DNA from 3 places in the Oribacterium sp. HCP3S3_B9 genome. Region 1 is predicted to be linked to each of the others. Evidence: predicted binding sites of a transcription regulator. Region 1 holds the regulator's gene; each other region holds the start of a gene.
The links. The regulator Rex, encoded in region 1, represses fermentation and respiration genes when NADH is low (regulators of the CRP and FNR family bind a similar motif). The targets are predictions, from matches to a motif close to ATTGTTAANTANTTAACAAT.
Positions count from the first base shown of each region.

Region 2: rsxC (electron transport complex subunit RsxC) is a predicted target of Rex. The motif match lies at 3,684-3,703, and genes of this name have one in related genera.
Region 3: gap (type I glyceraldehyde-3-phosphate dehydrogenase) is a predicted target of Rex. The motif match lies at 8,301-8,320, and genes of this name have one in related genera.

Region 1 covers NZ_JBQHVY010000002.1:212,205-223,164, forward strand. Annotated here, with positions in the region: gene gmk (guanylate kinase) at 1-82, opposite strand, end outside; gene ACTNC3_RS02340 (YicC/YloC family endoribonuclease) at 94-975, opposite strand; gene ACTNC3_RS02345 (Rqc2 family fibronectin-binding protein) at 1,144-2,919, shown strand; gene ACTNC3_RS02350 (YebC/PmpR family DNA-binding transcriptional regulator) at 2,948-3,697, opposite strand; gene ACTNC3_RS02355 (NAD(P)H-hydrate dehydratase) at 3,837-4,799, opposite strand; gene acpS (holo-ACP synthase) at 4,741-5,157, opposite strand; gene ACTNC3_RS02365 (redox-sensing transcriptional repressor Rex) at 5,159-5,815, opposite strand; partial or broken gene ACTNC3_RS02370 (M20/M25/M40 family metallo-hydrolase) at 6,133-6,819, shown strand; gene ACTNC3_RS02375 (adenylosuccinate synthase) at 6,961-8,247, opposite strand; gene ACTNC3_RS02380 (phosphate ABC transporter substrate-binding protein) at 8,374-8,559, opposite strand; gene ACTNC3_RS02385 (GNAT family N-acetyltransferase) at 8,742-9,377, opposite strand; gene ACTNC3_RS02390 (M28 family peptidase) at 9,390-10,960, opposite strand, start outside.
Region 2 covers NZ_JBQHVY010000010.1:14,261-25,220, reverse strand. Annotated here, with positions in the region: gene rsxE (electron transport complex subunit RsxE) at 1-608, opposite strand, end outside; gene ACTNC3_RS06530 (FMN-binding protein) at 622-1,230, opposite strand; gene ACTNC3_RS06525 (RnfABCDGE type electron transport complex subunit D) at 1,227-2,180, opposite strand; gene rsxC (electron transport complex subunit RsxC) at 2,180-3,568, opposite strand; gene glmS (glutamine--fructose-6-phosphate transaminase (isomerizing)) at 3,893-5,731, opposite strand; gene ACTNC3_RS06510 (DUF4349 domain-containing protein) at 6,465-7,580, opposite strand; gene ACTNC3_RS06505 (hypothetical protein) at 7,615-8,712, opposite strand; gene ACTNC3_RS06500 (RNA polymerase sigma factor) at 8,706-9,272, opposite strand; gene ACTNC3_RS06495 (FMN-binding protein) at 9,577-10,266, opposite strand.
Region 3 covers NZ_JBQHVY010000008.1:83,555-94,514, reverse strand. Annotated here, with positions in the region: gene ACTNC3_RS06090 (N-acetylmuramoyl-L-alanine amidase family protein) at 1-844, shown strand, start outside; gene ACTNC3_RS06085 (BMP family ABC transporter substrate-binding protein) at 1,063-2,979, shown strand; gene ACTNC3_RS06080 (metallophosphoesterase family protein) at 2,976-3,671, shown strand; gene ACTNC3_RS06075 (uracil-DNA glycosylase) at 3,767-4,441, shown strand; gene ACTNC3_RS06070 (undecaprenyl-diphosphate phosphatase) at 4,463-5,305, shown strand; gene ACTNC3_RS06065 (N-acetylmuramoyl-L-alanine amidase family protein) at 5,558-6,394, shown strand; gene ACTNC3_RS06060 (Na/Pi cotransporter family protein) at 6,559-8,253, shown strand; gene gap (type I glyceraldehyde-3-phosphate dehydrogenase) at 8,430-9,443, shown strand; gene ACTNC3_RS06050 (phosphoglycerate kinase) at 9,528-10,748, shown strand; gene tpiA (triose-phosphate isomerase) at 10,822-10,960, shown strand, end outside.

The DNA of each region.
Region 1 (10,960 bases):
AACGGGAAACAAGCTGCTTCATCAGCGTTCCCTTACCGGCTCCTGAAAAGCCGGAAATCACAACTAAAACTCCCTTTTCCATGTATACCTTCCTTACTCAAGATTCTGAATCTGCTCACGGATCTTCTCGATCAGGGTCTTCAGCCCGATCGCATCCTCCGATACGATCAGGTCGTTTGCCTTACTGAGCGTCGTGTTCGCCTCACGGTTCATCTCCTGTGCGACGAAATCAAGCTCACGACCGACGAGGCCGTCGTTCTGGAGCTTCGTCCGCATATTCTTGATATGGCTGTGCAGGCGTACCCGCTCCTCATCGGTGCAGATCTTATCCGAGTAGATCGTCACCTCCTGCACGATGCGGGCTTCGTCGATGCCGGTACCCTCGAGGAGCTCCGATACCTTCGCACGAAGACGCGCCTCATAGGCGGCTGTGATCTCCGGCGAACGCGCATCGATACGGTTCACGATGGCTTCCATCTCGGCGAGTTTTCCGAGGAGATCCTTCTGGAGGTTCTCGCCCTCCATCACACGGGTCTCGGAGAAACGCTCGAGTGCACCGGTGAGTGACGGCTTCAGGCTCTCCCAGAGCGCGTCATCATCCTCAGATTCCTCAGAGAGCACGAGCACATCCGGCAGCGACGCCAGATTGGTGACTTTAACATTGTCCTCGACTCCCAGCGCGTTCACCAGTGTACGCATGGACTCCAGGTACTCCTTCGCGAGCGGCAGATCGAGCCGGAGGGCCTTTCCCTTCTCTGAAAAGCTCTCGTAGGTGATGAAGAGATCGACCTTGCCACGGGAGATGTACTCCTTCACAGTGTTTCGGATATTGGCCTCGAGTGCATTAAACTTCTTCGGCATCTTGATGCTGAGATCCAGGAAACGGGAATTGACCGACTTCACTTCCACGGACAGGCGGTACTGGTCGTTCGAGACCTCGGCGCGTCCGAATCCGGTCATGCTTTTTAATTTCATAGATTACCTCGATGTGCACAGCCTGCCCGAGGGCGGCTTGCGTTTTTTAGTCATATGTAATAAATTATAGTCTACTATAATTTAGAAGTAAAGTTTTAACAGTTCAGGTCGTGGGGTCCCCTGTCTGAACTGTCACGTAAGGTTTTTGATATAGAAAGGCGATGTGCTATGGCATATGATGGACTGGTCGTTTCGGCGACCGTAAAGGAGTTTCGCGAGCGTCTGATCGGCGGCAGGATTGCGAAGATCACACAGCCGGAGAAGGATGAGATCCAGCTGACCGTGCGAAATCAGAAGGATAATGTGAAGGTACAGATCTCGGTCAATCCGTCCCTTCCGCTCTGCACCCTCACGGAGGATGCGAAGCCGGCGCCGATCAACGCGCCGACCTTCTGTATGGCCCTCCGGAAGCACATCGGAAACGGTGCGATCCTCGACGTGCGACAGCCGGACCAGGCGCTGCACGAGGACGGTCTCGAGCGTGTCATCCTCTTCACCATCGAGCATCTCGATGAGATGGGCGACCTCGGAAAGCGCTACCTCGCGGTCGAGCTGATGGGCAAGTACTCGAACATCATCCTGCTCCGCGATGACCACAGCATCATCGATTCCGTGAAGCGCATCTCCGCTTCCCAGTCCTCCGTGCGGGAGGTGCTGCCGAATCGTCCGTACTTCATCCCGGATGCGGGTGTAAAGAAGAATCCGCTGACACTCGATGAAGCCGCTTTCTGTGCGCTGCTCGCGCAGCAGCCGGAGCCGGTCTTCAAGGCGCTCTTCCATCACATCACGGGTCTCAGTCCACTGACGGCCTCCGAGCTCTGTCACCGCGCCGGTGTCGATCCCGACCTCTCCGCGAACTGCCAGCCGGCAGAAGCATTGGCCGCACTGTACGGAAGCTTCCATCATATTATAGAAGAAGTTGCAATCGAGCGGCAGCCGGATCCGGTCATCGTCTACCAGGATGAGGTGCCGACGGACTTCTCCGCCTTCGATCTCACGCTGTATGAGGCGGACGCCGCCTTCGAGGTCGAGCACTTCGACTCGATGAGTGAGGTCATCCGCCGCTTCTACAGTGAGAAGGATAAGAGCTCCAGGATCCGTCAGCGTTCGACGGATCTCCGGAAGGTGCTGACGACGCTGATGGAGCGTGCCGGGAAGAAGCTGATGATTCAGGAGAAGCAGCTCCGGGATACCGAGGGCATGGATAAGTACCGCGTATACGGTGAGCTGCTGCACACCTACGGCTACTCGCTGCAGGGTGGGGAGGATCAGCTGGTCTGCGAGAACTACTATACAAACAGTGAGATCACGATTCCACTGCAGAAGGATCTCTCTGCGGCGGAGAATGCGAAGCGCTACCTCGAGAAGTACCAGAAGCAGAAGCGTACGAAGGAGAACGTGACGGTGCAGCTCGAGGAGACGCGGAAGGAGGTCGAGCACCTCGAGTCGATTCGCACGGCGCTCGATATCGCGGAGTCCGAGGAGGATCTGCAGGATATCCGTCGGGAGATGATCGATTTCGGTTTCCTGCATAAGACGCCGGGAAAGGGAAAGAACCGGCTGCAGCGGAAGTCGAAGCCGTACCACTGGGTGACGAGCGACGGCTATGAGCTGTTCATCGGAAAGAATAATTATCAGAACGAGGACGTGAGCTTCCGACTCGGGGATGGCGGGGATCTCTGGTTCCACGCGAAGGGCGTGACGGGTTCGCATGTCATCGTGAAGACGGGCGGGCAGCCGATGGAGGAGGTGCCGGACCGGGTCTTCATCGAGGCGGCGGAGCTCGCGGCGTACTTCTCTTCGCATCGTGAGGATCCGAAGGTCGAGGTCGATTATACGATTCGGAAGAATCTTCGGAAGGTGCCGAATCAGGCACCGGGCTTCGTCATCTATCATACGAACTGGTCGGTGACGGTGGAGCCGAAGAACCTACTCAATGCATAAAAAAAAGACCGCTTACGCGGTCTTTTTTTTACTCCTCATTCTCTTCTTCCCAGTTGGTGTATACAGTCTGAACGTCCTCGGATGCGTCGAGCAGGTCGAGGGTTCTGCGAAGTCCCTTTACGACCTCTGGATCGGTAACCGATACGTAGTTCTGCGGGATCATCACGACGTCCGCTTCTGCCATCGGGATGCCCTGCTTCTCGATGTTCTCGCGAACCGTCTCGAAGTCCGCCGGATCCGTGATGATCACGTAGGAATCCTCTTCGTCGGTGATGTCCTCGGCACCAGCCTCGATGGCCATATCCATCAGTGTGTCGAAGTCCTTACCCATATCGTCCATCGCCTCACGGTCGAGGATGATCTGGCCCTTCTCGTCAAACATGAAGGAAACGGCACCCTGCGTTGCGAGTGAGCCGTGGCCCTTCGTAAATGCGGAACGTACATCCGCTGCAGCACGGTTCTTATTATCCGTCAGAACCTTGACGATGATGGCTACACCATTCGGGCCGTAGCCCTCGTACTGAAGCTCCTCGAAGTTATCCGCATCCATGGATCCGGCTGCCTTCTTGATACCGCTGTTGATGGTGTCGTTCGGCATGTTGTTTGCCTTTGCCTTCGCGATGACAGCAGCGAGCTTGGAGTTGTTAGCTGGGTCAGGTCCACCGGCCTTTACAGCCAGTGCGAGCTCATGGCCGATCATGGTGAAAATTTTGCCCTTTGCGGCATCATTCTTTTCCTTCTTAGCACGGATGTTTGAAAACTTGGAATGTCCTGACATAATACTCTCCTCAATTACATATATAAAATTGATCGATGTTTAAATCAAACTCTAGTACTATAACGTAAAAACGGCGTAGAATCAAGCTTTTCTGACATGTTTGCATCTTAGAACGGCGGGCGGGTCGCAGGAATCATCTTCACGCATGCATCACGATTCCGAGCATGTCCGCCGTTTCCCTGGCGAGTACGCCGTGGGTTCCGTGGATATTTGCGGCCTGTCGTCCGGCTTCTGCATGGAGCAGGACGCCGGTGACGGCTGCGTCGAAGGCCATCCTGCGCCAACGCGTACGCTGTTCTTCTGGCGGGACTTCGTTCAGTGCGTCGATTCGGTCGGCGCGCAGGACGGCATAGACGCCGGCGATGGCACCGGACAGGACGTCGCCGGAGCCGCCTTTACTGAGGGCCGGGCTCGCCTCCAGGTTCTGGAAGGCGTGTCCGTCGGCATCCAGGACGATGGTTTCCGAGCCCTTCATCACGGTTATGGTGCCATGTGCCGCGGCCAATGCTTCCGCCGCGTGGGCCGGGCACTGAAGGATCTCCTGCAGCGAAACCGCAGAGAGGCGCGCCATCTCCATCGGGTGTGGCGTGACGACCACCGGGATCTGCCGTGCGATCTGGTCGACGAGCTGCATGAGCTCCGGACGGACGCTCAGGATATTGAGGCCGTCTGCGTCGATCAGCAGAAGCGGGAATTTCCCAAGCCATTTCGACGGCGTTGCATCACACTGCGCTGCGATGGCCTGCAGCAGCTCGCGAACGAGCGTCACGCTCAGCGCCTCGGTGCCGAGACCTGGCCCCAGCACGAGGATGTCCGCCCAGGAGACATTGGCCTCGGACAGGACCCGGAAATTACTGTCCGAATCGTAGCCGGTGAAGATCGCCTCCGGAAGCAGGGACTGCACGATGAGGCGGTTCGACGCAGGGGTCAGGATGCGCACGAGGCCGGCGCCGCTGCGATAGGCGGCGAGACCGGCGAGGTAAGCGGCACCACACATGCCCTCCGAGCCGGCGGCCACGAGGATCTTTCCGTAGGTTCCCTTATTACTGTCGCTCCGGCGTGCCGGAATCTTCTTGAGATAGGTCGTCTTGTCTGTGTCCATCTGTGCCCTCCAGTATGGCAAATGCGATGACGAGCTCCTTCGTGTCGGAGATCGAGACCTGAATCGAGCGTCCGCCCAGCTCGTCATACAGTGTGCGGGCAGCGCCGTGAAGCACGACATAGGGTTTCCCGAGTTCATCCCGGAGCACCTCGACGTCGATCGGGCGGAAGCCGCGGAAGCCGGTGCCGAAGCACTTCGCGACCGCCTCCTTACATGCAAAATCACCGGCAAGCATGGAATCTCTTCCAGATGCCTGCCGGCGCTCATGATCCGTAAAAATACGAGTCTCCGTGCCTGTTCGCCGGGTACTCTCGATACGGCTGATTTCCAGGATGTCGGTGCCGATACCGATCACCATCTTATGCCTCGTCCTCCGCTTCTTTCCGTCCGTAGGCTTCACCCATACGGTAGCTGAGACGCATCAGCGACTCGGAGAGATGCACGTTCTCGATGACGACATCATCCGGAACCTCGAGATCGACGTGCGCGAAGTTCCAGATACCAACGACGCCGTCGGCGATCAGCTGCTCGACTACCTTCACGGCCGGTGTCTTCGGGATGCAGACCGCTGCCATCTTGACATTGGATGCCTTCACGACCTCATCGATCTTCTCCATCGGAAGCACCTCAACATCGCCTACCCGGGTACCGATAACCGTCGGGTCCTGATCGAAGATAGCTCTTACGATGAAGCCGCGCTTTCGGAAATTTGTATAGTTCGCCAGTGCCTGTCCTAAGTGACCGGCTCCGACGATGATCATCTCATGCTCCTCATCGATGTTCAGGATCTTCGCGATCTCATCATGCAGATTTCGGATGTTGTAGCCGTAGCCCTGCTGACCGAAGCCGCCGAAGTTATTGAGGTCCTGACGGATCTGCGACGCCGTGAGCTTCATCCGCTTACTTAATTCGTTCGACGAAATGCGCTCGATCCCCTGATCCATGAGATCCTCGAGATATCGATAATATCTAGGAAGTCTCTGGATAACCGCCTGTGATATTTCTTTCTTTGCCATGTTAATACGCTCTCCTGTGATATGATTTTGTAGATATTGCATACAAAATCATAGATTTCGTTCTAAATTATACAATCCTGTGAAATAGATGTCAAAGGCAAGTTGTAGAATTCTTAACAATTATATTGTTAAATAAGTATAAATAATAATCTTTTGTTTTCTATATTTTACAAGCACTTCCGCTGCCCTGTATAATGGGCTCATCAAAAAACGGAGGTGCTTTTAATTTGAAGGAAAGATTATTTCAAACGATCGATGGCGTTCGGGAAGAGCTGATCGCGATGGCCGACGATATCTTCGATCACCCGGAAACCGGCATGGAGGAGTTTCATGCCCTTGACGTTCTGACACAGTGGCTTATGCGCGAAGGCTTCGAGGTCGAAACCGGCATTGCGGGTGTCCCGACCGCATTTAAGGCCGTCTTCCACCACAGGAACGGCGGCCCGAACATCGGACTGCTCTGTGAGTATGACGCGCTTCCAGGCCTCGGACACGCCTGCGGTCATCATCTGCAGGGTCCATCCATCCTCGCTGCGGCGAAGGCATTGAAAGAAGCAGACCTGGACCAGGCCTATACCATCACGGTCTACGGAACCCCTGCCGAGGAAAGCATCAGCGGTAAGATCCAGATGATCCGGAACGGCTGCGATTTCACCGATCTCGACGTGGCCTTCATGATGCACGGCGGTCCGAATACGCAGGTGGATGTGAAGTCGCTCGCGAACTCGAAGTATAAGGTAATCTACCACGGCACCAGTGCGCACGCTGCGCTCCGCCCGGAAAAGGGTCGCAGTGCGCTGGATGGCCTCATCCTCGCCTTCCAGGGCGTTGAGTTTTTACGTGAGCACGTCGCATCCGACGTGAAGATCCATTATACAGTCACCAACTGCGGCGGCACACCGGCCAATGTCGTGCCGGCCTATTCGGAGGCGAGCTTCTACGTGCGTTCCTATAACCGCGCTTACCTCGACAACGTCTGCACACGCTTCGAAAAGATTCTCCAGGGCGCGGCGATGATGACCGAAACCGAGGTGGAAATCATCCGCGAGAAGGACATCGTACCCCTTCATCTATACCCACAAAAACGAGGCGCCCATTGCAGTGATGCAATGGGCGCCTCGTTTATACTAGTATTTGTCACGCGATCAGATCTTCGGGGTTCTCTTCAGAATCTCGTGTCTCTCCGGACCATTGGAAACCATAGTGATCGGGGTCTCGATGTGCTTCTCGATGAAGTCGATGTAGTTCTTACAGTTCTCCGGAAGCTCGTCATAGTTCTTGATGCCGCGGATGTCGCAGTTCCAGCCCGGCAGGGTCTCATAGACCGGCTTTGCCTTGTTAAGGAGCGGTGTAACCGGGAAGTCGGTGGTTACCTTACCATCGATCTCATAGCCTACGCAGACCTTGATCTCCTTCAGGTAGCCGAGTACATCGAGGACGGTCAGTGCGACCTCGGTCGCGCTCTGAAGCTGGCAACCATACTTCGAAGCGACGGCATCATACCAGCCGACTCTTCTCGGACGTCCAGTGGTTGCACCGAACTCACCCTTATCGCCACCTCTTCTACGAAGCTCATCTGCCTCCTCACCGAAGAGCTCGGAAACGAAATCACCGGCACCGACTGCGGAGGAATATGCCTTCGTTACAGCGACGATATCCTTGATCTCATATGGAGGGATACCGGCACCGACGGCACCATAGGCTGCGAGTGTGGAGCTGGAGGTTACCATCGGATAGATACCGTGATCCGGATCCTTCATGGTACCGAGCTGACCCTCGAGCAGGACGGTCTTACCTTCCTTCAGTGCCTCACGCAGGAACTTCGAGGTATCGGTCACATACGGTGCGATCATATCTCTCTGACGATGCATCTCCTCGAGGAGCTCGTCGTAGTTGATCTCCGGTGCATGATAAAGCTCACGCAGGATCGCATTCTTGATTTCGATGACCTTGTGCAGACGATCCTGAAGGACCTCCTCATCGAAGAGCTCGCTTACCTGAAGACCGATCTTCGCATACTTGTCAGAGAAGAACGGTGCGATGCCGGACTTCGTGGAGCCATAGCTCTTACCGGCGAGTCTCGCCTCCTCGAGTGTATCGAACAGAACGTGATATGGCATCATAACCTGTGCACGGTTGGATACCAGGATCTTCGGGGTCGGAACGCCGGCGTCGACGATGGACTTCAGCTCTGCACAGAACCTCTCGATATCGAGTGCCACACCATTTCCGAGTACGGATGTGGTGTGATTATAGAATATGCCGCTCGGCATAAGGTGGAGTGAGAAACGACCATAATTGTTGATGATGGTATGGCCGGCATTTGCGCCACCCTGGAAACGTACAACGATATCCGAGGTCTCGGCAAGCACATCGGTGATCTTGCCCTTGCCCTCGTCGCCCCAGTTTGCTCCAACGATTGCTCTTACCATGTGAATCCTCCTAAGGATAGCATCCGTGTATGGATACTATGGATGTTCTTCACCTTTTTGACACAGTCCATCTCGGGCGTCCTCACCCGGATGTATGTGAGAGATTCGTGACCAGAACATCCTGCATTATTTTTTGTTTGTCAGTTTCGTGAACCAGATGAAGATGTAGATCACCACCGGTACGACGACCAGACAGAATAAACAGGCCAGAAGGTACTGGTTCGCTCCGGTCACTGCGAAATACAGTACGGCGACGAGGAGAAACGCGATGATGACCAGTGCGAGAATCGCGAGTATTCGTCTAAGCTCCATGCTCACTACCTCCTGTATCGTGCTTACGCACAGACAAGGTTATTATATCGGGAATACGGCCTGATTTCAAGGGGTCTTGACCTCTCGAGTTTATGGGGTCTGACCCCATTAAATTTTCATAAACCGAATCTAAACAAAAGTTTATGGGGTCAGACCCCCTTACGAAATTCTTAAGATGGCCTCTACTGCACCTCTCGGATGAGGCAGTACTGCTTGAGGTCGAAGTGCTTTTCCATCACGCCGTAAAGCTTGAAGCCGAAATGCTCGTACATGGCGACGTTATGCTCGTTGTGGGTCTCGAGGGACATCATGAGATGATGTGCGTCGGCGTAGGCGATGGCCTCGTCCATGAGGATCGAGGAGATGTGATGATGCTGCTTCTCGGGATCGACGGCGAGGTAGATGATGTGGATGCGCTCCTCCTGGTGGAGTTGGTCGGTCCACTTCTCGTTCAGATAGTCCTTACCGAGCACGAAGTTCCAGAAGGCCCGGAGGCTCGGGTCCTCCTTGATGAGGTACTCGTCGGTCTTCAGATTCGCGCGAAGCTCGGTCAGGTAATAGCGGAAGAAATTATACGGCTCCGACTCGTCGGATACGACCAGGATGCCATTCAGCTCCGGGCTGTCTGCGAAGATTTCGCAGGTCTCGAACATCTCCTCTAGATCACAGTGAAAAAGCTCCGGCAGCAGACGATTCCGTGTATCCTCGTCCGGAATCAGCTTACAGTACAGCGGATCCTTCGCGAAGCAGACCGTCAACAGCCGCTCCAGCTTCGGGATATCTTCCTTTTTTACGCGGTACAATTTGTCACTATCCATAGTAAATCCTGTTTAACATTCCTTTCCATCAGCGATCGCTGAAATCTGTTTCAGGCTCTGGATGATATTGTTTGTTTCCCGTATCATGTATTCGAGATCCGATTTATAGCACTCTTCCTGGTTCTTGCGTACGCGGTTCAGGATGCGAAGCTCCTCCTCGAAATCCACGCTGCCGGCTTCTGCCTTGTGCTTCAGCTTCTGCACCAGCTGGTACAGATTCTCATGATGCACGATCCGTCCGGCTCCCCACTGGAGGCGCTCCTTCGGCTGGCAGAAGACATAGTCGGTGAAGTAGTTAAATACCTCCTCATCGAACTGGAAGGCATAGCAGTTGTTATCGATTTCATAGATGGCATCGAGGGCACCGCGGGCATCGCTCTCCTCGAGGCAGCGGATGGCGTCCTTGATATGCGTGAGGTTCTGCCGTACCGCCTGCTGTGGGAAGAGGACGGTATCCTGCCAGTCGAGGCGTACGAAGGAGTCCTGGGCCTTTCGGAATGCCTTCATCAGGATCTCCGTGCACTCCCCGGCGCGTGATGGTGTCACGCCGGAAGCATTGACCGACGCGATCCAGCGGTACACGGTATGCCCGAGGGCGGCCGCCTCCTTCGTCACGGCATCGAGCTCCGCGCCCAGTTCGCCGACGAGGCCGGCGTAGCGCAGGTCAATGCTTCTGTTCATCGCTTCGAACAGTGCGGAAAAGTCCATCGGCGGGAGGATCAGCTGGTCGAATTTCTGAATCAGCGTGCCGTATAAGAGGTGATGAAAACGGTAGACCGGCTCATGATAATAGGCTTCGTTATCGAACTGCGAGTGATAGTGCGTCTCCATGAAGCTGCTGTCCGTGAACTCGTTTACCATGGACGGGATGCCGGCGATGGCCATCGAGAAGTCGTCGGACATGGTCTGGATCGGCGCATGCACCTCGAGTCCCTCCGGATACGCCGCGGGATCCACCGGGATGTCGGCGACGGCCTGCTCGAGGAAGTGCACGTACTCATAGACGCTGCGCACGGCGTCCTTCGGTCCATGGGCGTGCGCTGGAAGCTCGAAGTTGAAGTCAGCCACGACCCTGCCCTGCCACTCCGGACGGACCTGAAAGACCTGCTGGTAGGCACCGGTCGACCAGTCATACTTCGTGTTCACGATGCCCCACTCTTCCGCCGCCAGCGCCGCGATGACGATGGTCTTCTTCGGCCGGTAGCCGCTGTCGATCAGTGCCTTCGCGATGCCGAACATCATTGCCACCGCCGTATTGTCATCCTGAAAGCCGCTGAAGTAGGAGTCATAGTGGGCCGACAGGAGGATCATCTGCGTCGGATCCTCGCCCGGGATCGTGCCGACGATGTTGTAGGAGCGCTGTTTTTCCGTGACGGTGCTGTCGGCGTCGAGGGTCACCCGGAGTTCCGGTGTCTCCCGGAGTGCCTGCTTCAGCACTGCGGCATCTGAGCGTGACATCGAAAAGGCGGCCGCCTCTGCCGGACCCGCGATATCCTGTGCGTTCAGCGCTTCATCCTGGATCTCCGCGAAGCCGCCCTCCTGCACAGCGATCAACGCGGCGGCACCACGAACATAGGCCTGGT
Region 2 (10,960 bases), on a different contig from region 1:
TCCTGTCCGCCGTTGGTTGCAGACGGAAGGCCCAGCTTGTTCTGGATCGCGGTAAGGAAAGCGAGCACCAGGAACGCACCCGGAGCCAGAACCATCATACCGATATGGAAATCATCCGGGATGATCTGGAAGCCGAAGATGGAGCCTGCACCGAGGATCTCACGGAATGCACCGAGCGCAACGAGTGCGAAGGTGAAGCCGAGACCCATTCCGAGTCCATCGAAGAAGGACAGGATCGGCGTATTGAACAGCGCAAAGGACTCTGCACGTCCGAGGATGATACAGTTTACGACGATCAGCGGGATATAGATACCGAGCGCGCTGTAAACATCCGGCGTATAGGCCTGCATGAGGAGCTGTACGACGGTTACGAGCGATGCAACGACGACGATCTCACTCGGAAGACGCATACGACCAGGAATCACCTTACGAATAGCGGAAATGAGCATGTTGGACATGACCAGTACGGCGGTCGTGGAAAGACCCATGCCGATCGCGTTGGTCGCACTCGTGGTGGTTGCCAGCGTAGGACACATACCAAGCATCATGATGAAGGTAGGATTTTCTTTAACGATACCGTTATAAATTCTTTCTACATATTTATTCATCTTCTATCCTCCTTCACTTAAGGATGTAATCCTGAACAAATTCAGTAGCGGCATTGACCGTGTTCGTAACCGCGGTCGAGGTGATGGTCGCACCTGAAATTGCATCGATTTCATCCTCACCGGCACCGCCGCCCTTCTTTACAGAGAGCTTCGTGCCCTTGCCGGCAAACTGCTCATAGAATGCAGGCTCTGTAGCCTTCTGACCGAGACCTGCCGTCTCCGGAAGTGTTTCCGGGAAGGAAATACCGGTTACCTTGAGGTCTGCATCGACACCGACGACGACGATGACACTTCCACCGTAACCAGCGGCTGAGCCCTTGACGATGTAGCCGGTTTCTGCACCGGATGCATCCTTCGCAGCGACGACAGAAATCAGGGAAGCGCCGCCATTATCGGCTGCGATCTTTCCATCGCTCTGTGCGGTGGTGAGGGCATCTGCATAGGTTTCATCATCGTACTCCTCTGCCGGCATAACCTGCTTGTAGGATGCGATGGTGGAAGCCATATTGATCTCATAGATCTTCTGCTTCGTCAGGCCGTAGGCACCACCGAGGCAGCAGCCGGAAATCAGTGTAATCAGTGAAAGGACAAGCGCGTCCTTCATAAATGAATCCTTCTTCATTTCTTAGCGCCCTCCTTTCCGAAAGCCTTCGGTACGGTATGCACATTGATCATCGGCACGAGGATGTTGCAGATGATGATGGCATAGGAAACACCCTCTGCGGAGCCGCCGAAGAGACGGAACAGTCCGGTCAGGATACCAAGCATAATCGCGAAGATGATCTGGCCGAGCGGGGTGATCGGGGATGTAACATAGTCCGTCGCCATGAAGAATGCACCGAAGATCAGTCCACCGGCGCAGAGCTCACAGGCGAGATAGTAAAGGTCGAAGCCGTGACCACCGAAAAGCAACGTGAATACGGCAACGGTTCCGATGTAGATCAGCGGGATCTTCGGAGAAATCACCTTACGGATGATGAGGTAGGCTGCACCGATCAGTACGCAGAGCTTCGAAACCTCACCGATGGTTCCAGGGATACGTCCGAGGAAGGCAGCACCGAGGTCGATCTTTGCAATCGCGTCTGGATTTGTCTTCATGAAGGCAAGCGGGGTTGCACCGGAAAGTGCATCTGCGCCGACACCGGTGAAGCTGGTCATCTTACCTGCGAAGGAAATCAGCAGGAAGCATCTGGCAGCGAGTGCCGGGTTCATGAAGTTCTTACCGAGGCCGCCATAGAGCTGCTTTACGATGATGATGGCAAAGACAGCACCGAGGCATGGAATCCATGCCGGGATATTCGGCGGGCAGTTGAGTGCGAGGATGAGACCTGTAACTGCAGCGGACCAGTCCTTGATGGTGATCGGCAGCTTCATGCACTTCTCATACACAAGCTCGGAAATTACAGCAGCAGCGACCGTCAGGATACATACGAGTGCAGCGTTGAAGCCCCACTGGATGATACCGTACAGGGTCGTCGGAATCAGGGCGATGAAGACATCGCGCATGATTTCCGCAGTCGTTACGTTGTCACGAATATGCGGATTTGAGGAAAGATTTAAAAGCTTACTCATTATTTCTGTACCTCCTCCGCTTTCTTCTCAGCGGCCTTCGCCTCTGCTTCAGCCTTTGCCTTTGCAGCGGCAGCTCTACGCTCCGCACCGACACGGCGCTTCATCTCCTTGAAGCCCTGGGTGAGCGGACGCTTCGCCGGGCATACATATGCGCAGGCACCACACTCGAGACACTCCATGCCCTCGAGCACTGTGAAGCGGGCGGTATCCTTCTTCAGTGCAGCCTTGAACATCATGGTCGGCATGAGGTTCTCCGGGCATGCGGAAACACAGCGACCGCAGCCGATGCAGGCTGTGGTCGGCTCATGGGAAACCTGATCATGTGCGAATGCCAGGATGGAGCTCGAGTTCTTCGCTACCGGGATATCCAGCTTAAAGAGCGGAATACCCATCATCGGTCCACCGCAGACGATCTTCTCCGGTTCGGTCTTGAAGCCACCGGCCTGATCCACGATCTCCTGGTAGTTCATACCGGTCGGCACGCGGAAGTTGCCCGGCTTTGCCATCGCATCACCGGTGACGGTGAGGATTCTCGAAACGAGCGGCTTCGATTCACAAACGGCCTCATAGATGGCGAGCATGGTGGCAGCATTGTCCACGACGCAGCCTGCGTCTGCCGGAAGCATACCGGAGTTGATCTTACGACCCGTGATCGCATAGATCAGCTGGCGCTCACCACCCTGCGGATACTTGGTCTTCAGTGACACAACCTCGATGTTGGACTCGCCCTTTGCGGCTTCCGTCATCGTGCGGACAGCCTCTGGCTTGTTGTCCTCGATACCGATTACGCCCTTCGCGTTCGGGAAAATCGAAAGGATGACCTTGAGGCCGCCGATGATCTTCTCCGGCTCCTCGAGCATGATGCGATAGTCGGAGGTGAGGTAAGGCTCACACTCGGCACCGTTTACGAGGAAATAATCGATCTTATCGATGTTCTTCGGTGCCAGCTTCACGGAGGTAGGGAATCCTGCTCCGCCCAGTCCGACGATACCGGCTTCCTTTACGATATTCACGATCTCGTCACGCGTGAGCTTCGTATAGTCTCTCGCCTGACCGAAACCCTCGATCGCTTCATACTGCTGGTCGTTCTCTACTACAATTGCGTCTACCATGGCTCCGCCGGCCGTCAGCTTCTTCTCGATACTCTTTACAGTACCTGATACAGAGCAGATGACAGGTGCGGAAATAAATCCACCAGCCTCAGCGATCTTCTGTCCGACGAGGACACGATCCCCCTTCGCTACAACCGGCTTCGCCGGTGCACCGATATGCTGAGAAAGCGGATAGACCATGAGTCCCTGTGGCTTCAGCTCGACGATCGCCTGATCCTTGGCGAGATCCTTGCCGTCATAGGGATGGACGCCACCTTTAAAAGTGGTAACACCCATGTTCACATACCTCCTAAAATAAAATCATAGACTGATATATTATATCAAATTCGCGAGGCTCGACAACGAATTTTCTTCGAATGTACGCCTTTTTGTGCATGTTTTTAACAAAAAATTTGTTAAAATAATGACATAATGAACAAAAATTTGTCAATATCTGGAAAAAGTCACCAACTCGGAGTTTTTCTCCGGTCTGGTGACTTTTTCTTAAAGATTTACCGCTGCTTTCTTCTGCATGCGAAGCAGCGGAACTGCACGCATGCGGATTCCGAGCGCTCGGTTCTTGAAATCCGATGGTGAGACGGGACCGTGCTTCGGCTCAGCTCACTCCACGGTGACGGATTTCGCGAGGTTTCTCGGTTTATCGACGTCGAGGCCCTTGGCGACGCTCACATAGTAGGCGAGCAGCTGGAGCGGTACGACGGCGAGGCTGGTCGCGAAGTACGGGTCCGTCGATGGTACGTAGACGGTGAAGTCTGCGGTATCCTCGATGCTGTAGTTTCCATAGCTTGTGAGGCCCATGAGGTAGCCGCCACGGGATTTCACTTCGACCATGTTCGACACGGTCTTTTCGAAGAGCTCCGGCTGGGTCAGGATGCCGACCACCAGGATGCCCTTCTCGATCAGGGAGATGGTGCCGTGCTTCAGCTCACCGGCCGCATAGGCCTCAGAGTGGATATAGCTGATCTCCTTCAGCTTGAGCGAGCCCTCGAGTCCGATCGCATAGTCGATGCCACGGCCGATGAAGAACACGTCCTTCGCATTGGCCTGCTTCGCGGCGAACCACTGGATACGCTCCTTATCGAGCAGGATGCGCTCGATCTTCTCCGGCAGTGTTCCAAGCTCTGTGATGAGCTCCGCATAGCGCGCCTCCTCGAGCTCGCCCCGTACCTTCGCAAATTCGATGGCGAGGGTGTAGCCGGCGATGAGCTGGGTGGAGTATGCCTTCGTCGTAGCGACCGCGATCTCCGGTCCGGCGAGGGTATAGAACACGTTATCCGCCTCGCGTGCGATGGAGGAACCGACGACATTGACGATGCCGAGGGTCCGGATGCCGCGTGCCTTCGCTTCACGAAGTGCGGCCAGCGAATCGGCCGTCTCACCGGACTGGCTGATGATGATTACGAGGCCGTTCGGATCGAGGATCGGGTTTCGGTAACGGAACTCGGACGCGAGCTCGACACGCACCGGGATCCGGGCGAGGCCCTCCATCACGTACTGTGTCACGACACCGACATGGTAGGCAGAGCCACACGCGACGATGTAAATCTGCGAAATCTTCTGGATCTCCTCATCACTGAGGCCGACGGGGGACAGATCGATGTGACCATCCTTTACGACGGAAGTGATCGTATCACGGACAGCCTTCGGCTGCTCATAGATCTCCTTCATCATGAAATGCTCGAAGCCACCCTTTTCGGCGGCCTGCGCATCCATCTTGATCTCGACGAGCTCCTTTTCGACCGGCTCCTGATCGAGATTGAAGAACTCTGCCTTTCCGGCGGTGAGCTTCGCGATCTCGGAATTGTCGATGTAGTACACGTTCTTGCAGTACTTGAGAATCGCCGGTACATCGGAGGCGACATAGGTCTCGCCCTCTTCGACGCCGATGATCATCGGTGCGTCCTTCCGGGCGACGTAGATCTCCCCCGGGCAGTCCATGAACATGAATTCGAGGGCATAGGAGCCGCGGATCCGCATCATTGCCCGTGCGATCGCGTCGATCGGTCCCTGTCCGTACTTTTCATAGTAGTAGTCCACGAGGTTGACGGCGACCTCGGTATCGGTCTGGCTGTAGAACTGATAGCCCTTCTTCAGGAGCTTATCCTTGATTTCCTGGAAGTTTTCGATGATGCCGTTGTGAACCGCGACCACCTTATGATGAAAGCTCATATGCGGGTGGGCGTTGGTCTCGGATGGCTCGCCATGGGTCGCCCAGCGGGTGTGGCCGATGCCGGTGGTGCCCTTCATCGCCTTGCCGTCGTTCGTCTTCTCCATCAGATTCTTCAGGCGTCCCTTTGCCTTCACGACCTCGATCTCGCCCTGCTCGTTCCGCACGGCGATGCCGGCTGAGTCATAGCCTCTGTACTCGAGCTTCGAAAGGCCGTTCAGAAGAATTGGTGCTGCCTGCTGCTGTCCTACATATCCTACAATTCCACACATAAAAAATCTCCTCTCACTGATCAGACGCATGCATCCGACGGGCGTTCTGCACAGGAAAGCAGGGCGGGCATCACCGGGAGGTCTGCCGGGTGTTTCTGCTGCCCGCATAGCATGCAGTGCCGCTGCGGTGGGTACAGAACAGGGGCATGCAGCGTGCATGCCCTGTGGATGTATGGGTGTTGTTCAGTGTGGGGAAACTTCTGTTACGGTGTTGATTCCGCTTTTTCTTTTTCCTCTTACGATCACTACTCCGTGACAGCATCCGCCGAGTCTTTCGATGACTGTCATCCTCGTCGACCTTTACGGTCCTGGCGCTAATGGATCACCGGTCTCCAGACGGAAGGATCCATTTGCCGCAAACTATAGCACAAAATGAGGTCTGCGGCAAGGCGGTGTGCAATCATGCCCGGTGCCCATACCCCGGAGAACGGCAACAGAAACACAGTACTGTTCAGACGTGGCTCGGCGGACAACAGCCGAAAACACAGTACTACGAGACCGGTGAAATCTAAGCCGGGGACCCTAAGCGGCACTAGGCCCTCTGCAATCGCTGAGTTTTCTTCATGAAAACTCAGCGTTGCAGAGGGTGCTAAGGAAAATGTACCAAGTGCCGCTAAGGGGACCCGGCTTGATTTCACACGGTCTCTTCGTATGGCTTCCGGCTGCCGTCCGCCGAGCCACGTCTTGACTTAACTACGCTTGAACAGTAACACCGACCTCGTAGTACTGCGCTTTAGTTATCGGTCCTTCGGTTTTCGTGATCAATGCTTTCTTCAGATGAATTTACTGGTGGAGCAACCTTGTCCGCTATGTTCGGGTTTACTTTTTCAGATTTTCTGGTTTTCCTGCGGCTGCGGATGGCCTTCACGATGCGGTAAATAATGAAAAAGAGGATCGCGAGGACGAGGAGTACCGGGATGCTCGCCAGGAACCAGATGAGGAAGCTGGTGACGGCGTCACCGAGGTCTTCGAGGTTCGATTCGAGGTTTGCCTGTACACGGCTCCAGAAGCCGCTCTTTTCCGAGGCGGTGAGGACGGTGGTTTCGCTGACATCGACCGTGACCGTGGAGTAATCGACCTGGTTATCGTAGCGGCGGAGGTCGGATTCGAAGCTGTCGAGCTGGTAGCGGATCTCCGACAGGCGTTGTTCGATGGCGATGACGGCGTCGACGGATTCGGCCTTCGCCATGAGCTGAAGCAGTCGGTCATATTCTGCCTGGAGGGCCTTCTTCCTAGATTCGGTGTCATGATACTGGAGGGTGATGTCCTGGGTATACTCGTACTTTCTTGTGAGATTGGCTTCTCCCTCAGCGAAGCTCAGGAAGCTGTCGACCTGTGGCTTCGGGATGCGCAGGGTGAAGTAGGCGCTGCGGCGACGGTCGGTATAGGCGTTACCGCTTACATCGCTGGACTCGATGTAGCCGCCAAGTGCGGTCGTCTTACTCTGAATATCCTGTACGAAGGTATCGAAATCGGTAGTCTCGAAGCTGAGGTCGACGTTTCGGATGAGCTTACGGGAATCCGGGATCTTCGTGGTATCGACCGAACCGTCGGCGCCGGTGCTGTCTGTGCCGGTATCGCCGCGTTCCTGCAGCGAAACGCTGTTCATTTTCATATTCGCTGCGCTGTCGTAGTCGGCGACGGCCTCTTCTGCTGAGGCTTCGTTATACATGCCACCGCTGGCAGCTGCCATCGTCTCACTTACATAAGCGCTTTTACTGGCACTGGCACCACAGGCCGTGAGGCCGGAGACCAGCAGAAGGCCGGCAGCAGCGAGCGCCAGCAGGCGCACGCTGGTGTTGTTCAGGCGCTTCCGTTTCATTATGGTGGTATCACTCTTTCTTTTCATGGTCAGCTCCTTTCTGTATGGCCATGTGTTTTTCTTATTTCCAGATCGCTGGATCGATGGCTTCTATGAGGCTTCGGATATCATCTTCCGTGAAGTGCTGGTCTTCAGCTACACAGATGGCGTAGCTGAGGTTCAAGCTGTGATTGCTCCAGGTGGCGACGGAGATCGTATCTCCGTTTCCGCGGATCGTGACGGAGCGACCGCCGCTGGTCAGCGTCTTCTCCTGTGCGTAGCTTGTGTAGTCACCGCTGATGTCTTCGGAGCCACGGCTCTTCCGGATACGGAAGCCCTCCTGCCCGTCGGCATCCTGATAGATAATTTCGAGCATCTCGCCATGCATCGAACGGTAAATACGATGATCAAAATTCTGGTAGCTTTCCGGGAGTTCAATCTGGAGTAGTGCATCGGCTTCTGCCTCTTCCAGTGAATCGAAGTCACTCCATGGGTTCGCCAGCTGCATGCTCTCCTGCGCATCCGAGGAGGCTGCCTCCGGTGTGGCACCGGTTTCCGTCACTGAGGATTTCATCCGCGCACTGCCATCCACTTCCATCGTGCCCTGATCCGCATACGGCGCTGCTTCGGCTGCCATCTCCGGATCACCTTCCGCTGCGGCGACGTCCGGATCTGCGCCGGTTTCCATCCTCGCGGATCTTTCCATCGCAGCTGCGCCTGCAGACTCCTGATCAGCTCCGGTGGCCGCGCTCTCGTCCTCACCATCGATAGCCCTCGCCATATCGCTTCCACCGGTGACGAACGCGACCGGTGCCATCGAGTTGCTGGCTTTTTCTGTCTTCATATATGCTCCGAAGCCGATTACGAGAACCGCAGCGGCCGCGATGATACCCATCGGCTTCCAGCGTTTCTGCGGTTTCATATAGAGGACCTTCGGCTCCGAATGACGATCTTCGTCCGGCATATCTGCTTTCGCTGGCGCCTCCGCTTCCTTCTGTGCGTCCATTTTCGTCTTCTCGACGTCCGCGTGCTTCATCTGCACAAGCGTCGCCGTCTCCACAGCCCCTTCCGAAGCCGCGCTATGTTCTGTATTTTCCGGGGCAGCCTCCGCGATATAGCGATCCTCGATCTCTGTCATCGCGTGCAGGAGCTGCCGCGCCTTTTCTTCTCTCGTCAACATGAGATGCCTTCCTTTTCTAACTCAGTCATGAGCTGTGCGCGCATGCGGCTCAGGGTCATCTTGACCTTACTTTCCGTAAAGCCATAGTCACCGGCGATTTCCTTGATTTCCGAAAGGTACCAGTAGCGGCGGACGAAAAGCTTCCTGTTTTCCGGCTTCTGGTGTTCCAGAAAGCGGTTGATACATTCGGTCAATGTCAACTGTTCCGGAAGCTGATCCGGCTGTCCCGCCCGGGTATCTGCCACGCACTCTGTGAGCTCATCGAGCGCCGCTGCGGGTTCACCCCGGCCACGCTTCTCCGCATGGGTATGCTCCCAGCGATTCAGTGCCAGATTCCGGGTGATCTTTCCGAGGAAGGTCCGGAGCATGGCCGGACGCTTCGGTGGAATCGCACCCCAGGCCCGGAGCCAGGTATCGTTTACACACTCCTCACTGTCCTCGTGACTGTAGAGTATGTTCATCGCGACCGTATGGCAGTACTTTCCGTATTTCTCATTCGTTGCGCTGATCGCGCTTTCCGACCTCGCGAAGTAGAGGTCGAGGATATCCTGATCGTTCATGTTGTGCCCTCTGTTTCTGTCCTTTCACCTATATACACCGGGTACATAGAGTGGCGTCACATACATTTCATAAAAATATACTGAATTTTTTCATCTTTCCATGGGTGGTGTCCCCGGAGCGTTCATGATCCACCGGATCACGGTTCTTTCCCAAGTGGCATTTCTTATATGCATACTTTTTATATTCATTTTACCCGATACCATCTGATCAGGCATCTGAAATCATCCTCGGAATTCTTACGAAAGTATGAAAAAAGCCGCCGGGAAAACCTCCCGACGACTTTTCATCATCACTCATGTACATTTATGCGCTGTAACGGTTGAGATAGCCGGCAGCACCGGATACCTTACCAGCTGCAGCATCATGTGCCTTCTGCACAGATCCACCCTCTGTACTTGCAGCATCGGCTGCAGTGCTTTCTGTCGCGACAGCCACGGTAGCATCCGCACTGTAGCGGTTCAGGTAGCCGGCGGCACCCTCTACCTTACCAGCCGCAGCGTCATGCGCCTTCTGTACGGAATCAGCAGTACCCTCCGTTTCGGACTCTGCCGCGCTGGCTTCACTCTCTGACTCCGCAGCTTCGGTCTCTGCGCCCGCTTCGCCGGCATAACCGAAGGTAGCCGGATCGACATCCGCATCCGCGATCGCCTGTGCTACTGCGTTCTTAATCGCTGTAGACGTGATAGTCGCACCGGAAACCGCATCCACATTCAGACTGTTCTCCGCGACGATAGTACCTGGCAGTGCATCGATCGCCTTCGTTCCGATATCCGGCGTCTCATTCGCCTCGGTCACGGTCACACGGTAAATCTTTTCCGGAGAGAACGCGACCTCAACCTTTACCGGTCCGTCCATACCCTGTGCACTTCCGTTTGCGATGATCGAACCCTCCGGAATCGCGTTCGCATTTCTGGACTGCATACCCGTTGCGATCGCAACGATGATACCTGCACCGATAACCACCAGTGAAACCATATTTGTATTCTTCTTCATTTCCTATTTCCCCTCATCCGTGCCGATTAACCCTAGTGGCACTTTTGTCAAACCATTCATACATTATAACACAGGTAGTTAACAGCAACAAGCAGAGATGCTTTTCAATACTTTCTATAATGACGCAAAAAGCGCCCCTTACGGGACGCTTCCAGCGGATAAAACATCTGTCTTATGTTATATATGTCAAACGGGGAACCGCCCCGATATGACCGTGCTTACTCGACATCCTGAATGTCCTCATAGTCTTCCTCGCCGGTACGTACCTTGACGGCACGCATCACATTGTAAACGAAGATTAGGTATAGCAAAAGGGCGTCTGGAAAAACCAGACGCCCTTGCCCATGAATGGTATTATAGTTATGGCTCCGCACGAAGTCTACTGCCATTTAGTTATATCTAAAATGAAATAAGGGAGCCCGGCGGGGTGGCAACAGATGCCATACGTAGAAGCCGTGTGAAATCAAGCCGGGTTCCCTTAGCGGCACTTGGTGTTATCTCTCCTTGGAACCCTCTGCAACGCTGAGTTTTCCTCAAGAAAACTCAGTGATTGCAGAGGGCCTAGTGCCGCTTAGGGGTCCCGGCTTAGATTTCACCGGTCTCGGAGTACTGTGCATCCGTTGCCACCCCGCCGTGGTCCTTCACCACAACATAAAGAGCGTCCCTTTCGGGACGCTCTCTGATCGCCATACAG
Region 3 (10,960 bases), on a different contig from region 1:
GACCGAAAACGGGACGACCCGCTGGTACTATCTGAAGGGCGATGGCTCGATGGCGACCGGCTGGCGTCAGATCAGCGATAAGTGGTACTATTTCCAGCCGGGTGATGGCACCCTGCTGATGGATACCTGGGCGAAGATCGATAACAGCTGGTATCGTTTCGAGTCGAACGGCGTGATGCAGACGGGCTGGTACGCACAGGAGGGAAGCTACTACTACCTGAACGCGAAGGGCGTGATGCAGACCGGATGGAAGACCGATACCTCGGGACACAAGTACTATCTGGATACTTCAAGCGGAAAGATGGCCCAGGGCTGGAAGCAGATCGAGGGCGAGTGGTACTACTTCGGCGAGAATGGCAAGATGATTGAAGGCTGGCTCGAGTCGAAGGGTGCGTACTACTACTTAAACAACGGTAAGATGATTGCAGGAAAGACCGTGACCATCGGCGGCACAGACTACAGCTTCGATGCGAACGGCGCCTGCACCTCGGCGATCGGCGGTGTTTCTGTAACCCACGCAGGTGGCAGCACCAGCAGTACCAGCAGCACCACCACGAGCACCTCTGGCAGCAACGCTGTGACCGCAGCGACACCAGGCGGCAGTAGCTCGACGGTGACGACACCGGGCAGCACCGGAAGCTCGAACATCACGACGAGTGAGCCGGGGACGAGCACGACGGCCGGTCCGGGCGGCGTATCACAGTATGAAACGACGCAGGCGGCGGGACCGGGCTCTGTGAGCGGAAGCAGCAATGTGACGACGTCCTCACCGGTGAGCACGACGACCAGCTCCTCCGGCGCGATCGAGGAACTGAAGGTCGGCAGCCTGACGGGACCGATGTAAAAATCAAAATAACAAATCGGAAAAGTACATAATCGAAGCAGACATAAACACTCAGCCAGAACCCTTCGGGGCTCTGGCTGAACTGCTGTCAGACGGTGGCAAACGGTATAATTTGCTTCGCGATGATGCCGCAGGCTGTAGCATTGTCCGCTGAGATAGAGTATTATAGCTTTGTTTTTAAGACGCAGTCATCAGATGAAGCAGAGAGGGGGATCGCGATGATCGAAGATTATACGAAGGCCTGGCACATGGGGGAGAGTCAGTACCGCCGGGATATCACATTCGGACGCTATCCATATCTTACGGCGCTCGATGATATCGTGAAGCCGGAAAGCATACTTGCAGAGAATCATATCGGACTGGTCGAGATTCCGATCGCCGACATCGCCGGCACGAAGACGCATGGCCGGCAGGAGGCCTTCGCCAGCAATTTCATGCCGCTGCTGCCGCCGAAGACCGAGTTTTCGATGAAGTGGTCGGCACTCTATGATTCTGCTGTTCAGGAGGGCATCCGGGACGCGATCCTCGTGTATGAGTACATGGGGCGCTTCTATGTGCAGGAGGGCAACAAGCGCGTATCGGTTTCGCGCTTTACCGGCATGGTATCCATCCTCGCGGACGTCATCCGACTGCTGCCACAGCATACCGATGACAAGACGAACCGCATCTACTTCGAGTTCGTCGATTTCTTTAAGGTGAGCGGCATCTATGGCATCTGCTTTTCGGAAGAGGGGTCCTATCAGAAGCTCTGTCAGGTCCTCGGACTGTCCATGGAGAAGCCATGGACGTCGGAGGTGCGCAATGATGTAAAGGCAGATTTCTTCCGCTTTGCGGAGCGCTTTCTTCGAAAGGGCGGCGGACATCTCGATATCACCCGTGGTGATGCCTTCCTCATCTATCTTCGCATCTATGGCGCGAAGAGCCTCGAGCATATCTCGACGCAGGAAATCGATGCGAACCTCGATAAGATCTGGCATGAATTCCTGAAGGAGCCGGAGGATATCCGGCTCGTGGAAACCCCGGATGTCCTCCAGAAGGACAGTTCCTTCTTTAAGCGCCTGATGCAGCAGAGCGCGGACCGGAAGCTGACGGTGGCCTTTATCTATGAGAAGAATCCGGAGACCTCCAGCTGGGCGTACCAGCATGAGCTCGGACGGAACTACATCGCCGGACGCTTCGGCACGCAGCTTGAGACCCTGACTTGGGCGGACTGCGATACGCCGGCACGCGTGAGTGCTGCGATCGATGAGGCAGCGGCTGCCGGCGCACAGGTGATTTTTACGACGACGGGCATGATGGTGGAGGCTTCGGTACAGGCGAAGGTCTGCTTCCCGAAAATCCATATCCTGAACTGCTCAGTAAACAGCAGCTATAATTCGATCCGGACCTACTATGGCCGTATGTATGAGGCGAAGTTCCTGATGGGCGCGCTCGCGGCCTCGGTGACGGACGGTGACGAGATCGGCTACGCGGAGCTCTGCCCGCTGTATGGCACGCTTTCCAACGTCAATGCCTTCGCCATCGGTGCACAGATGATCAATCCATATGCCTGGATCCATCTCGAGTGGTCGGCACTCCGGGATCATGACTGGAAGAAGTCGCTGCTCAGTCAGGGCATCCGGACGATCTCCGGACCGGAACTGACACCGGCGAAGAAGCTGTCGCGAGAGTTCGGCGTCTATCGGATAGCAGAGGACGGTGCGGTATCCAACATTGCCACGCCGATCTTCGACTGGGGACGCTTCTATGAGATCATCCTCCGTTCGATTCTGGAAGGCTCCTGGGACAACAGCCGACTTACGAAGTCACATGAGGCACTGAATTTCTGGTTCGGTATGGAATCCGGGGTCATCGATGTGATTCTTTCCGGGCAGCTCCACTATGCCTCCCGGAAGATGCTGACGGCGCTTCGCGAGGGTGTTCTATCCGGACGAATCCATCCGTTTGACGGAGAAATCCACAGTCAGGAGGGCCTCATAAAGGACGCGCAGGCACCACGGCTCTCCAGCGAAGAGATCGTGAATATGCATTGGCTCAATGATAACATCATCGGTGAGATTCCGAAGCTCGAGGCCTTTAATCAGCGGGCACAGGAGCTGATCCGTATCAGCGGATTTCTGAAAGGTTCATTATGAAGGTATTACTGATTGCAGACGAAGAGGATAAGAAGCTCTATGATTATTACGATCCGGCCGAGCTCAGGGATGTCGACCTCATCGTGTCTGCCGGCGATTTGAATCCGCATTACCTCGAATTTCTGGTGACGGCTGGACATGCACCGCTGCTTTATGTGCATGGAAATCATGACAACTGTTATGATACGATGCCGCCGCTCGGCTGTGACTGCGTGGACGATCGCATCTATGATTTTCGCGGACTTCGCATCCTGGGCCTCGGCGGCTCGATGCGGTATAAAGAAGGAAACTATATGTATACGGAGCGTGAGATGGAGAAGCGGATCGACCGGCTTCGCTCGGCCATCGCACTGCGAAACGGCTTCGATATCGTGGTAACACATGCGCCGGCGCAGGGCTACGGCGATATGGACGACCTGCCGCATCAGGGCTTCCGCTGCTTAAACGAGCTGCTCGAACGCTACCATCCGAAATACATGATTCATGGTCATGTACATCCGTGTTACGGCGGTGATTTTCAGCGCGTACGGACGCATCCGAGCGGGACGACGATCATCAACTGCTACGGGAAGTATGTGCTGGATCTGAAGAGCGGCGATGATTATCCGGAGGAAGGAAAGACGGGATCCCTCCTGTATGATCTTTATAAGAATGTTTCCAGGTCCCGGAGTCACAATGTTTATCACGGATAAATATATGCTGCGCGCGTCGTACCGACCACGGATCGGTATGTGCGTTGACCCGTCGGCGAAAGAATGCACGAAAGTGTGCACAGGAGAAAGAAATGATGATTACGAATGACTGGCTGAAGCCGCTGGAGGCGGAATTCAGCAAGCCGTACTATGAACAGCTGTACCATACCGTCGATCAGGAATATAAAACGCAGACGATCTATCCGGCGGCAGAGAATATTTTCAATGCTTTTTCCTTCACTCCGCTGGAAAAGGTGAAGGTGGTGATCCTCGGACAGGATCCGTACCACGAGCCGGGACAGGCCCATGGGCTCTGCTTTTCGGTGAAGCCGGAGGTGGCCATCCCGCCATCCCTCGTGAACATCTATAAGGAGCTGCATGACGACCTCGGCTGCACGATTCCAGATAACGGGTATCTGAAAAAGTGGGCGGATCAGGGTGTGCTGATGCTGAACACCGTGCTGACCGTGCGGGCACATCAGGCGAACAGCCATCACGGCATCGGCTGGGAGGCGTTCACTGATGCGGCGATCCGGGTACTGGATCAGATCGACCGCCCGATGGTATTTATCCTCTGGGGCCGTCCGGCTCAGATGAAGGAGGCGATGCTGCGGAATCCGAAGCATCTGATTCTGAAGTCGCCGCACCCGAGTCCGCTGAGTGCCTATCGTGGCTTCTTCGGCTCACGTCCGTTCTCGAAAACAAATCAGTACCTGGAGGCACACGGCCTCACGCCGATCGACTGGCAGATCGAAAATCGACAGGCATAAGCAATATGTGGAGGAAATAGAATGAGTTTTGTTGAAACCTTAAAAATTATCGTATTCGGACTCGTGGAGGGCTTCACCGAGTGGCTTCCGATCTCCAGTACAGGACACATGATTCTCGTCAATGAGCTGATCCGGCTGAACCAGCCGGATGAGTACTATAAGGTCTTCGAGGTCGTGATCCAGCTGGGCGCGATCCTCGCGGTCATCACCACCTTCTTCCGTCAGCTCTGGCCGTTTGCACGTCGTCGCTCGAATGGACGCGTCGGCCTCGTGCCATCCCGCGTCGATCTCTGGATCAAGATCATCGTCGCCTGCATCCCGGCGGCCGTCATCGGTATCCTCTTCGATGACCTCCTGGACAAGTATCTCTATAACGGCTTCGTCGTGGCGCTGATGCTGATCCTGTATGGCGTGTTCTTCATTCTGATCGAGAAGCGGAACGAAACGGTCGATTTTCACATCAATCGTCTGCAGGATCTGGATATGCGCACCGCGATCTATATCGGTCTCTTCCAGTGCCTCGCACTGATTCCGGGTACCTCCCGTTCTGGCGCGACGATCCTCGGCGCGATGCTGATCGGCGTCGCACGTACACCGGCTGCAGAGTTTTCCTTCTTCCTGTCGGTACCGGTCATGTTCGGTGCGAGCTTCCTGAAGATCATCAAGTTCGGCTTCGCCTTCACCGGCCCGCAGCTCTTCTATCTGATCCTCGGTATGGTCATCGCCTATATCGTGAGCGTATACTGCATAAACTTCCTGATGCGCTACATCCGGAAGAACAGCTTCGCCATCTTCGGATACTATCGTATCGGCCTCGGCATCATCGTCCTGATCTGGTTCGCGATTTCGGCACTGCTTCACTGATATGGACGGATCTGCGCGATAAACGTAAGAAATATGTAAGAGCTATGTTCGTGTTTCGTTGTTGCATGCCTCTTTTTTTTCGCGTAGACTTCTAGTGTAGAAAGAAAACGAGCATAGAGATGTCCGGCAGCGATGGATACAGTCGCCCATCCGCAGGGTGGGTGCGGCTGAGGGGCGTGCTGGGCAGGGCATCGTATAGATGATCCGCGCCCTGTGCCATGATGTATACGATGGAGTGAAAGAGAGAAGAACATGAAGAAATTAAGCGTTTTGATCACGGCAGCTGTTCTTTCCGTATGTATGTGCATGAGCTCGCTCGCAAGCACAGAAATCGGACTGAATCTGGACTGGAAGTATGCCGGTAATTCGAAGATCAACACCGGAAAGGCCGTCCTCTATACCACAGATGTCGCCGAGAGTGCACGAAAGGGCATTACCGTGGCGGTCAATGCAGGCCACGGTACGAAGGGCGGCGGATCGGTACGGACCCTGTGTCATCCGGATGGATCGAAAAAGGTAACCGGCGGTTCGACGGCCGCCGGCAGCACGACTGCGACGGCCGTTTCCGGCGGCATGACCTTCGCCGATGGTACGGCGGAGCCGGTGGCGACCCTGATGGTCGCCGAGAGTCTGAAGCAGAAGCTGCTGGCGGATGGCTACGATGTGCTCATGATTCGTGATGATAAGGATGTACAGCTCGATAATATCGCACGTACGGTCATCGCAAACAATAAGGCGGACTGCCATATCGCGATCCACTTCGATTCCACGAAGTCAAACAAGGGCGTCTTTTTCATGAGCACACCGGATGCACTGAAGTCGATGGAGCCGGTGGCGAGCTACTGGCAGAAGCATGAGAAGCTTGGTGAGAGCCTCATCGCAGGACTCAAGGCATCGGGTATGAAGGTGTTCTCGAGTGGCAGCATGGACATGGATCTGACCCAGACCGCCTACTCGACGGTACCGTCAGTGGATATCGAGGTCGGGGATAAGGCCAGTGACCACAGCCAGGCGGCCTGCGACAAGATCGCAGCCGGACTGCTGGATGGCATCAACATTTATTATGGTTTTACAGCTGCACAGGGCTGAGCACTGTGCGGGCAGAGGTGGAGGATGTCCCTCCGCCTCTTTTTTGTATCTGCGAAGGAACTTTACGAACGGTTTACACGAAATTTGCGGTCTGTTATAATCCGACTTGGCAGGGGTTGCTGCCTGGCGTTCGATTTTACATCGACATTTATCTAGAGGTGATTATGACAGTAGATCATGTGGCGAGTCTGTTCCGTCTTCTGGGCGGACTAGGTATGTTCCTGTATGGTATGTCGGTCATGAGTGACGGCATGCAGAAGGCGGCAGGTAACCGGATCTCGGGATTCCTGGACATCGTGACGAAGAACCGCTTTATGGCGGTGGTGCTCGGTGCGACGATCACGGCACTGGTGCAGTCGTCATCTGCGACGACGGTCATGGTCGTTGGCTTCGTAAATGCCGGCATCATGAATCTTTCACAGGCGGTCGGAATCATCATGGGTGCGAATATCGGTACGACGATCACGGCCTGGATGGTATCGCTGACACAGATTTCGAGCGATATGCTGACGGTGCTGAAGCCGGATTTCTTTGCACCGGTACTGATCGCCATCGGTGCGTTCCGTATCCTGTTTGGCAAGAAGGGCAGTGATGACCTGATCGGTAATTTCTGTATCGGTGTCGGCTTCATCTTCATCGGCCTCGAGTTCATGTCGGGTGCGGTATCCCCATATGCGGATTCACCGATCTTTTCCGATGCGTTCCGTGCGATCGGCGGAAATCCGATCCTGGGCATCCTGGTCGGTGCCGTCGTGACCGGTATCATCCAGTCCTCCGCTGCTTCGGTTTCTATCCTGCAGACCCTGGCGCTTGCAGGAGCGGTTCCGAGAGCCTCCGGCTTCTATATCACCCTCGGACAGAACATCGGTACCTGCGTGACGGCGGTGATTTCCGCGACGGGTACCAGCCGCACAGCGAAGCGGGCTGCCTGCATTCACCTGCTGTTTAACGTGGCGGGTGCTGTGATGTTCGGAGTACTGATTTTTGCAGCCTCCTTCGCAGTGCCGCAGTTCTTCAACGGCATGCTTACGCCGGTGGAGATTTCGATCTTCCATACGATTTTTAATGTGTGCTGTACACTCGTGCTTTATCCGTTCGGTGATCTTCTTGTGAAGCTTTCCGGCGCATTCGTTCCGGAGAAAACCGTCGCCGAAGGCGCACAGACCGCAGAGGATAAGGTGAACATCGAAGAGCAGCGTCTCCGCCGCCATCTCGATGAGCGTATCCTGGAGTCCCCGGCGATCGCCCTGGCGGCGACCCAAAGCGAGGTCGTCAACCTCGGCCGTGTCGTCGCGGTCAATATCAACGACGCCTGTGGTGCACTGGAGAGCGGAGACGAGAAGCTGATTCAGGATGTGCATGATCGGGAGAAGCTGATCGACCATATGACGGGACTTCTCACGAATTATCTCATCAAGATCGACCAGCTGTCCCTCAGCGAGCGTCAGAAGTTTGAGGTAACCCGGATGCTGAATACACTGACGGATATGGAGCGTGTCGGTGATCATGCAGAGAACATCGTCGAAAAGGCGAAATATATCTTCGACAACGGCGTGCACTTCACAGAAAAGGGTATCCAGGATCTTCAGAAGATCGGACAGCAGGCGCAGGCAAGCTTCAGCCTGTCCATCAATGCACTCGAAGATAACAGCATCGATGAAGTCATCGATACGAAGCGCTCCGAGGATATCGTGGACAGGATGGAGCGTGAGATGCGTGAGCATCACATGCAGCGTCTCAGCGAGGGCAAGTGCAGTACCTCCGCAGGTGTGGCCTTCCTCGATGTCATCGGTGACCTCGAGCGTATTTCGGACCACGCCGACAACATCGCGGGCTATGTAAAATCTATGTTGCAGTAATCTGCTCTGGCCGGTGCCCGTAGGGGCATCGGCCAATTTGTATATTTACTGTGAAATTTTTCACAAAATCACTGTTTTGTACTTGCAAAAAGACATTTGATAGCATACAATAACAGATGCTAATGGAAATGTTTATGTAACCATTTATTTCATTAAAATATCAGGAGGATATTATTATGGCAGTAAGAGTTGCGATTAATGGTTTCGGCCGTATCGGTCGTCTCGCATTCAGACAGATGTTCCAGGCTGAGGGTTATGATGTTGTAGCAATCAACGATCTGACCAGCCCGGAGATGCTTGCATACCTTCTTAAGTATGATACGACCCACGGCAGATACAACGGTACTGTAGAGGCTACCGATCACTCCATCATCGTAAATGGCAAGGAGATCGAGATCTACAAGGAGAAGGATGCTGCAAACCTTCCTTGGAAGGATCTTGACATCGACGTAGTTCTTGAGTGCACAGGTTTCTACTGCTCTAAGGAGAAGTCCATGGCACACATCAACGCTGGTGCTAAGCACGTTGTGATCTCTGCACCTGCTGGTAAGGATCTGAAGACCATCGTTTACAACGTAAACCACAAGACTCTTACAGCTGATGATCAGATCATCTCCGCTGCATCCTGCACCACCAACTGCCTCGCTCCGATGGCAAAGGCTCTTAACGACCTCGCTCCGATCGAGTCCGGCTTCATGACCACTGTACACGCTTACACTGGCGATCAGATGATCCTTGATGGACCGCAGAGAAAGGGCAACCTTCGTCGTTCCAGAGCAGGTGCTCAGAACATCACTCCTGCATCCTCCGGTGCAGCAAAGGCAATCGGCCTCGTTCTTCCAGAGCTTGATGGCAAGCTGAACGGTGCTGCTCAGCGTGTTCCTGTAGCTACAGGTTCCACTACCATCCTTGATGCAGTTGTTGCTAAGGAAGTAACCGCTGATGAGGTTAACGCTCAGATGAAGGCTGAGGAGACTGAGTCCTTCGAGTACAACACTGACGAGATCGTATCTTCCGATATCATCAACTCCATGGCTGGTTCCATCTTCGATGCTACTCAGACCAAGGTTCTCCCGATGGGCAACGGCAAGACTCTTGTACAGGTTGTTTCATGGTATGACAACGAGAACTCCTACACATCTCAGATGGTTAGAACAATCAAGTACTTCGGTTCTCTGATTGCTGACTAATTCCTCTCAGAATATATAGGGATATGACTTTAAAGAGGTCCGGCCTTCATGGGCCTGGCCTCTTTTTATAAAAGGAGATTTATTATGGCAGGTTTAAACAAGTTAACAGTGGATGATATCGATGTAAAGGGCAAGCGCGTCCTTTGCAGATGCGACTTCAACGTTCCTCTGAAGAATGGTGTGATCACCGACGAGAACAGACTCGTCGCTGCACTTCCGACCATCAAGAAGCTGATCGCGGACGGTGGCAAGGTGATTCTCTGCTCCCACCTCGGTAAGGTGAAGACAGAGGAGGATAAGCCTTCCAAGACCCTCGCTCCGGTTGCAAAGAGACTTTCCGAGCTTCTCGGCCAGGAAGTAAAGTTTGCAGCAGATCCTGAGGTTGTCGGCGCAAACGCAAGAGCAGCCGTTGCAGAGATGAAGGACGGTGATGTGATTCTTCTCGAGAATACTCGTTACAGAGCAGAGGAGACCAAGAATGGTGATGCATTCTCACAGGATCTGGCTTCTCTCGCAGATGTATTCGTAAATGATGCATTTGGTACTGCACATAGAGCACACTGCTCCAATGTTGGTGTTACCAAGTACATCAATGGCCCGCATGTGGTCGGCTACCTGATGCAGAAGGAGATCCAGTTCCTCGGCCAGGCGGTTGAGAATCCGGTACGTCCTTTCGTAGCGATCCTCGGCGGTGCGAAGGTTGCAGATAAGCTGAATGTTATCTCGAACCTCCTTGAGAAGTGCGATACCCTCATCATCGGTGGTGGTATGGCATTCACCTTCACAAAGGCACAGGGCTACGAGATCGGTTCTTCTCTCTGCGATGAGACGAAGCTTGACTACTGCAAGGAGATGATTGCAAAGGCAGAGCAGCTTGGTAAGAAGCTTCTTCTTCCGGTAGATGCCGTCATCACCGATCACTTCCCAGATCCGATCGATGGACCGATCGATACAGAGGTTGTAGACATTGACAAGATTCCGGCTGGCAAGATGGGCATGGATATCGGACCGAAGACTGCTGAGCTCTATGCAGAGGCTGTAAAGTCCGCAAAGACCGTTGTATGGAACGGACCGATGGGTGTATTCGAGAACCCGACCCTTGCGGCTGGTACGAAGGCCGTTGCGAAGGCACTCGCAGATACCGATGCGACAACCATCATCGGTGGCGGTGATTCTGCAGCTGCGGTTAACCAGCTCGGCTATGGCGATAAGATGAGCCATATCTCTACGGGTGGTGGCGCTTCCCTTGAGTTCCTTGAGGGTAAGGAGCTTCCGGGTGTTGCTGCAGCAGACGATAAGAACTAATTGAACTGTGGCCGGAGGCCTTCCGTGGGAGTGCCTCCGGCTTTTTTTCATCATCTTAGAAAGAGGTATCTATATGAGAAAGAAGATTATTGCCGGTAACTGGAAGATGAACATGGTTCCTTCTGAGGCGTTGAAGCTCGTCGAGACATTAAAGCCACTTGTGCAGAATGAGGACGTGGACGTTGTGTACTGTGTACCAGCTATCGACCTCG